2 linked regions of the Planctomyces sp. SH-PL14 genome follow. The protein of the gene in region 1 interacts with the protein of each later gene in a pairwise test. Links are inferred from orthologs where the notes say so. Each region holds a gene or a part of one and is shown on either strand. Other genes may lie near its edges. The genes, in order: dnaX and dnaE.

Region 1 (3,183 bases):
GGCGGACCCGCTGCTGCAGGGCTTCGATCGTCAGGTCGGAGGGGCCGATCCCCTCCAGCGGGGAGAGCCGGCCGCCGAGGACGTGGTATGTCCCCTGGAAGACTCCCGTGTTCTCGAGGATCGTCACGTCCCGCGGCTGCTCGACGACGCAGACGAGCGTCCGGTCGCGGCGCGAGTCCGCGCAGACGGTGCACAGTTCCTGGTCGGTGAGGTTGAAGCAGATCGTGCAGCGGCGGATCGACTGCTTGACCTCGCGGATCGCCTCCGCCAGCCGCATCGCCTCGGGAGTCGTGGCGCTGATGATGTAGTTCGCCAGCCGCTCCGCGCTCTTGCGGCCGATTCCCGGCAGCGCGGCAAACTCATTGATGAGCCGGCCGACGGCGGGGCCGAACGGGTGCTGTTCCGGCGGGAAGGTTTTGACGGGCATGGGGCGGAGCCTCTCCGAGGCGGGGACGCGCGGGCCTCAGGAGCCGAGTCCAAGCTGGGACATCGCCTGCTGGAGGGCAGCGTTGTCTCCCCCCATCACCCCCGACATCTCGCGGGTGGCGGCCTCCTTGGCCTTGGCGACGGCGTCGTTGACCGCCTCGCTGATCGCGGTCTCCATCCGGTCCGATCCGTTGGCGAGGGCGGCCGGAGCGACCCGGCAGCCGACCAGCTGGTGGTCACCGGTCATCTCGACCGTCACGAGGCCGTCGGCGGAGGTCCCTGAGACGCGAAGCGTGGCGAGCTTCTGCTTCATCTCGGACATCCGCGACTGCATGTCCCCCATCTGCTTCATCAGCTGGGCGATATTTCCGAGTCCCTTGAACATCGGCGATTTCCTCTCGTTCTACTCCTCCGGATCGGCGTTCGCGTCACCGGAATCGCTTCCTTCGATCGCCGTCGCGCCGGAATATTCCCGGACGTCGACGACGGTCGCGTTCAGGATCGCGACTGCCTGCTGAACAAAAACATCCCCTTCCACGCTGGTGGGGCGTCTCCGTTCGGCCATGGCCGGCTTGGCTGCGACGGGGGCCGCCGGAGCGGTCACCGAGGCGTCCTCGCTAATCCTTATCTGGACAGGAGTTCCGGCCAATTCATCGATGTACTGCTGAAGGCGTTTCAGGTTTTCCGCCTTCGCACAGTACATCCGAGAGAAACCATAGCTCTTCGGGAACCGCAAATCTAGAGAATTTGGCCCAGTAATTGCAGCAAACGTGGCATTCTTCAGGTGAGAGGCCATCACCTCGGGCAATCTGGTGAGCAATTCTCCTGCGAAAGTTGCCATTGTGCCGGCTGACAGCGCAATCTGAGCTCCAGGCGCGCAATCTGCTCCTTCAGGTTCCGGCTCCGGCGCGGAACGCGATGCTGAAGGAGGGGGAGCCACGGGCGTTGCTGGAGGCGGAGGGACCGCTGGAGCCGTCACTGCAGGGGGGTGTTCAGCCCCGTTTTTTTTTTCGTCCGGGCGCGGAGCGGCCGGACTCGCCGGGGGCATCCGCGGCGGCATTGCTGGACGCGGGGCGGTCCCCGGTGAGGGGGGCGTTGCCGGGCGGGAGGCGGGAGCCGGGCCACCGACCTGGCTCAACGGCGTGAGTTCCGCCAGGAGCGTCATCCGGATCAGGGCCAGTTCCAGCAGGGAACGGGCGTAGTTGACCCGCTGCATGCGATTCTTCGCTTCGGCCAGGATCTGCATCGCCGCGCTGGCGGTCGACACCGCCCAGCGTCCGGCCTGCTCGCGGAGGGCATCCCGGACGCGTTCCGAGACCGCCAGGAGCGGCACCTCGTCCGCGCCGACGGACACGACGATCAGGTCCCGCAGGTAGTTCAGGAGCTGGTCGCTGAAGACCCCCAGCTCGACGCCGACTTCCGCCGCATTGTGGAGCCGCGACAGTACGCCGGGCCGGTCGCTGCGGATGACGGCGTCGATGAGGTCGATGATCCGCTCGTCCGGGGCGGTCCCGAGCAGCCGGTGGACGTCCTCCGCCTGAACCCGTTCGCTGCCGAACGCGAGGAGCTGGTCGAACAGGGACTGGCTGTCCCGCATCGATCCGGCGGCGCGGCGGGCGACGAGTTCCAGGGCTTCCTCGTCGACGACGCGGCCTTCCGCCTCCGCGATCTCCCGCAGGCGGCCCATGATCCGGTCGGTGGCGATCGTTCCGAAGTCGAACCGCTGGCAGCGGGAAAGGATCGTGTCCGGGACCTTGTTGGGCTCGGTGGTGCAGAAGATGAATTTGACGTTCGGCGGGGGCTCTTCCAGCGTCTTGAGGAGGGCGTTGAAGGCCTCCTTGGTGAGCATGTGGACTTCGTCGATGATGTAGACTTTGTAGGGCGACCGCATCGACCGGACGTTGACGTTGGCCCGGAGCTGGCGGATGTCGTCGATCCCGCGGTTCGAGGCGCCGTCGATTTCGAGGACGTCGACGTCGCTCCCGGCCGCGATCGAGGTGCAGACTTCGCACTGGTTGCAGGGGACGCCGTCGACGGCGTTGGGGCAGTTCAGGGCCTTGGCGAAGATGCGGGCGGTGGAGGTCTTGCCGACGCCGCGGGCGCCGGTGAAGAGGTAGGCGTGGGCGACGCGTTGCTGGCGGATGGCGTTACGGAGGGACTGTCCGACGTGTCCCTGTCCGACCACTTCGTCGAAGGTCTGGGGTCGGAAGCGGCGGGCGAGGACGGTGTATTGGGGTTGGCGGTCGGTCACGAGCAAGTCTCTCCGGACGCGGACGCCGGGCGGTGGCCGGGCGGTCCAATCCGGTATTCTCGCGACTCCCGCCGAAAGCAACCAGCGTCCCGCCAGAGCCGACGGAGTCCGGGGTGTGTTGGCTGGATTGTGGCCGGGTGGTGTGGCGTATCATCGAACGGATCAAACCGGGTCCAGGGGCACCCTGGTGGGGAGTGCAGAGGGGCAACGCCCCTTTGCCCGCCGGAGGCCTGGCCGTCGAGAGATGTCTGAAGGAGTCCGTGTCCAAACGCGGACACTGCGTCGGATGCCCCCTCACCAACCCGCGGGGATTCCAGGCCGAGCGGTGAGTCCTCAACGCCGGTTCCACAAAGGGGACATCCGTTGCGTACCACGGTTCCTCATGGAAGTGCCTCCGGCGGCAAGGGGTTGCCCCCTTGACCCCGGCTGCCGTGGCACATTGGGTTTGAGCTATCACGCCGTGCCGGCAAGGACGCGGTTCGAGACACCCGAATCAGGCTCACTCC
Region 2 (4,633 bases), 1.2 Mb from region 1 along the record:
TGTCCCCTTTGTGGTACGAGCTATGAGGACTCCCTCAATCCACACCGCCGGCGATGCAATCCCCGCGGGTTGGTGAGGGGGCATACGGCACCGTGTCCGCGTTTGGACACGAGCTCCTTCAGACATCTTCCGACGAGAGGGCCTCCGGCGGGCAAGAGGGCGTTGCCCCCTTGCATCCCCCACCAGGGTGCCCCTGGACCCGGTTTATGAGCCCGAAGCTACGCCACGTCGCCCGGCCACCATCCAGCGAACGCACCCATGTCGACGCCGTCCATCTACCCTAACCCGCGACATCCACGGCCATTGCGCCGCTCCCCGTCAAAACCGCTCGGAGCCGGGCCGCAGCGCCGATCAGATCTGGTACAATCCCGGTTTCACTCCGGCGCGAATCAGTCGCGCTGTTCCCCGCCATCCCCTCCGCTCGCACGGATTCATGAGCGATCTCGCGACCCCCGCAGCCGAGGCTGCCCCGGTGCGGCCCTTCGCCCACCTTCACTGCCACACCCACTACTCCCTCCTCGACGGGGCCAGCAAAATCCCCGACCTCGTCAAGAAGGTCAAAGAGCTGGGGATGGACTCGTGCGCCATCACGGACCACGGGAACCTGTACGGCGCACTCGAGTTCTACACCAAGTGCAAGGACGGCGGCGTCAACCCGATCCTGGGGTACGAGGCCTACATCGCCCCCGGCCACCGCACGGACCGCAGCGCGTCGCGGATGAAGGACGCCACGTTCCACCTCACGCTCCTCGCCATGAACGCGACGGGCTTCAAGAACCTCTCGCGGATGGCCTCCAAGGCCTACCTCGAAGGGTTCTACTACAAGCCCCGCATCGACAAGGAACTGCTCCAGCAATACCACGAAGGGGTCATCTGCCTCTCGGGCTGCGCCTCGAGCGAACTCTCGCGACTCCTCCTGGGTGGCGAGAAGGAAAAGGCCGAATCGCTCGTGAAGTGGTACGTCGACCTCTTCGGCGACCGCTTCTACATGGAGATCCAGGACGGCGGCGTCGAGATCCAGCAGTCCTGTGCTGAAGCGACGATCGAACTCGCCGATCGCATGGGGCTGCCGCTCGTCGCCACGAACGACGCGCACTACCTCTGCCAGACCGACGCGTCGATGCACGACGTGCTCTTGTGTGTGAACACAAAAGCCCGCGTCACCGACGAAAACCGGATGAAGATCAACACCGATCAGCTCTTCATCCGTTCTCCCGAGCAGATGTACGCCGCCTTCCCGAACCGGGCCGAGGCGGTCGCCCGCTCGCAGGAGATCGCGAACCGCTGCAACATCGAGCTCGACCTCAAGACCCGGCACTACCCGGTCTTCACCCCGCCGCCGCCGCTGACCGACAAGGACTATCTCCGGCAGGTCGCCTACGACGGCATGAAGTGGCGGTACGGAGAGAACCCCGAGCAGAAGTTCGTGGACCGGCTCGAGTTCGAGCTCGGCGTCATCAACAAGATGGGGTACGCCAGCTACTTCCTCATCGTGTGGGACTTCGCCCGGTTCGCCCGCTCGCAGGGGATCCCCTGCACGGCCCGCGGAAGCGCCTGCGGGGCGATCGTCGCCTACCTGCTGGGGATCAGCGACGTCTGCCCCATCGAGTACGACCTGCTGTTCGAACGGTTCCTCGATCCGAGCCGGACCGAGGCGCCCGATATCGATATGGACTTCTGCCGGGACCGGCGGGAAATGGTCCTGAACTACGTCAAGGAGAAGTACGGCGTCGACAACGTGGCCCAGATCGGGACGTTCGGCACGCTGAAGGCGAAGGCGGCGATTCGCGACGTCGCCCGCGCGCTCGGGGTCGACCTCAAGCGGGCGGACGAAGTCGCCAAGATGATCCCCGAAACCCTCAACATCAAGATCACGGAGGCGATCGAGGAGAATCCGGAACTCAAGCAGCAGTACCAGGCCGATCCGCAGACGAAGGAGCTCGTCGACTTCGCGATCGCCATGGAAGGTCTCGCCAAGAGCGCCGGCACCCACGCGGCCGGCGTGGTCATCGCCGACCAGCCGCTCATCGAGTATGTCCCGCTCCAGAAACTCTCGGGCAAAGAGGACATCCTCACGCAGTGGACGGAAGTCGAGAAGGCGGGCCTTCTCAAGATGGATTTTCTTGGGCTGCGAAACCTCTCGATCCTCGACAAAGCCGTCCAGAACGTAAAGAAGCACCGCGGCGTCGACATCGTCCCGAAGGACCTGCCGCTCGACGACAAGCCGACCTTCGCCCTCCTCCAGCGCGGGGAAACGAAGGGGATCTTCCAGCTCGAGTCCGGCGGGATGCGGGACCTGCTGACGAAGATGAAGCCCGACAAGTTCGCGGACATCATCGCCACGTCGGCCCTCTATCGCCCCGGCCCCCTGGAAGGGGGGATGGTCATGACCTACGTGAACGTCAAGCACGGCCGCGAGCCGGTGCCGACCGTTCACCCGATCGTCGACGGCGTCCTGGACGAGACCTACGGGGTCATGGTCTACCAGGAACAGGTCATGCGGATCCTGAACCGCCTGGGAGGGGTCGAGCTCGCCAAGTCGTACCAGTGCATTAAGGCGATCTCGAAGAAGAAGTACGACATCATCGCCAAGTACAAGGAGCAGTTCCTGGAAGGCGCCGAGAAGAACGGCATGCCCCGCCAGCAGGCGGACGACATCTTCTCGCTGATCGAGAAGTTCGCCGGCTACGGCTTCAACAAGTCGCACTCCACGGCTTATGGGGCGATCGCTTACCAGACCGCCTATCTCAAGGCGCACTACCCGCAGGAGTTCATGGCCGCGCTCCTCTCGTGCGGCATGGAGTCGAGCGAGCGGATCGCGGAACACACCGACGACTGCCGCCGGATGCAGATCGAGATCGTCCCCCCGGACGTCAACCTCAGCGGCGTCGAGTTCACGGTCGTCGTCGAGGAAGTCCCAATCGCACCCGAAGGGGACGGGAAGGCTAAGAAGAAGAAAGCCGCCGATCCGAACGAGCCGGTCCCGACGAAGACGGTCCGCCGGGTCGCCTTCGGCATGGGCGCCATCCGCGGCGTTGGCGAAGGGGCCGTCAGGGCGATCATGGAGGAACGGGAGCGGAGCGGGGTGTTCAAAGACATCTTCGATCTCTGCGAACGAATCGACGGCAAGGTCCTGAACAAGGGGGCGCTGGAACTGCTCGTGAAGGCCGGGGCCCTCGATTCGTTCGGCCCCAACCGCGCCCAGCACATCATGGCGGTCGACCGCGCCATGCAGGCCGCATCGTCGAAGCAGCGGGACAAAGCCCGCGGCCAGAAGAACCTGTTCGAATTCGGCGGTGGCGGCGGCGGATCCAAGACTGCCGAAGCGGCCCCGCCCGACCTCTCGCTCCCGCCTGCGGACGACTGGAACTACAGCCAGAAGCTCGCCTTCGAGAAGGAAGTCATCGGCTTCTACCTGACCTCGCATCCGCTCAACGAGTTCTCGGAGCAGCTCCAGGCGTTCACGCAGAACCAGGTCAAGGATCTGCGGGACATCGGGGACGGCAAGGACGTCCTGATCGGCGGCATGGTCTCCTCGATCAAGAAGGCGGCCACCAAGAAGCCGAGCCGCAACGGCCACAGCAAGTACATCAACTTCGACCTGGAAGACCCCACGGGGGTCGTCCGCTGCATCCAGTGGCCGGACGATTTTGCGAGGGAAGGGGACAAGGTCGTCCCGGAGGCGATCCTCCTCGTCCGGGGCCGGGTCGACCTCCGCAGCCGCGAGCCGAACATCATCGTCAACAAGGTGATGACGCTCGAGCAGGCGGAGCGGGAGTTCACGAAGCAGATCCTGATCAAGCTCCGCCGCGGCTACCACACCGAAGACGACATGCGCCGCATCCGCGATACGCTCGCCGGCCACCCGGGCAAAACGCCGGTGGTCCTCGTCATCGAGACCTGGGAAGACAAGCCAGTCAAACCGCTCTCCGTCCAGAACGGAAATGGCAACGGCAACGGCTCGCACACCGCGGAAGCGAACGGGACGAACGGCCAGACCGCCCACACCGACGTGATCCGCAGCTACCTCCGCTGCTATCTGACCACCTCGGCCACGGTCGCCGCCAGCCAGCCGCTCAAAGACAGCCTGATCAACCTCCTCGGCCCGAAGGGTTTTCTCTTTCAGGCCAGCCAGCAGAACGGCAAAAGCTCGGAGTCGAGCGGCAACGGCCATTGAGGTCGCAATTCGTAGGCTGGGTCAAGACCCAGCAAAACCCGCCCTCGCTATCGAGAGACGCCGCCCATGAGGACGTACCGTCGAAGCTGCGAGGGCCGGCTCGACTTTTTACCGTTGTCACGCATGAGCGGCGTCCAATCCTGACGACGGATCTTGGCCGCGAGTCATTACGTCTCGCCATACGCCACGTTCGAGAGAGACATCCCTTCCGAATTGAGGCCATCGTCCTCCTGCCGGATCACAGGGGCGACGCAGCGCAGTCGGCGAAATAGATCGCATTGTCATTCCACCGACGGACGCACCGCTCTGGCGAACACGCGGCCCCATGTTCGCTCAGACGGCGGCCGCTACGAACCTTAAAGCTCCCCACGCCCGCGAGATCAGGACAGCATCCGCACCCCCGCACGGACAGAACCACGGAGTCCCTGCATGTCGACCGCTACGTGCCAGTGCCCC

The links.
Region 2: the proteins of dnaX (region 1) and dnaE interact in binary tests that used the Escherichia coli proteins (3 or more experiments, as listed by UniProt). The link is inferred for Planctomyces sp. SH-PL14 from one-to-one orthologs.

Annotation. Positions count from the first base shown.
Region 1 is NZ_CP011270.1:534,199-537,381, forward strand. The notes cover bases 254-3,125. They hold dnaX (DNA polymerase III subunit gamma/tau), read right to left. Parts: upstream 2,678-3,125; coding sequence 830-2,677; downstream 254-829. Other genes in these bases: recR (recombination mediator RecR), read right to left, coding at 254-427; VT03_RS02255 (YbaB/EbfC family nucleoid-associated protein), read right to left, coding at 464-811. In the rest of the region: more of recR, read right to left, coding at 1-253. UniProt on the Escherichia coli protein: Part of the beta sliding clamp loading complex, which hydrolyzes ATP to load the beta clamp onto primed DNA to form the DNA replication pre-initiation complex.
Region 2 is NZ_CP011270.1:1,769,158-1,773,790, forward strand. The notes cover bases 56-4,377. They hold dnaE (DNA polymerase III subunit alpha), read left to right. Parts: upstream 56-433; coding sequence 434-4,177; downstream 4,178-4,377. UniProt on the Escherichia coli protein: DNA polymerase III is a complex, multichain enzyme responsible for most of the replicative synthesis in bacteria. This DNA polymerase also exhibits 3' to 5' exonuclease activity. The alpha chain is the DNA polymerase catalytic subunit.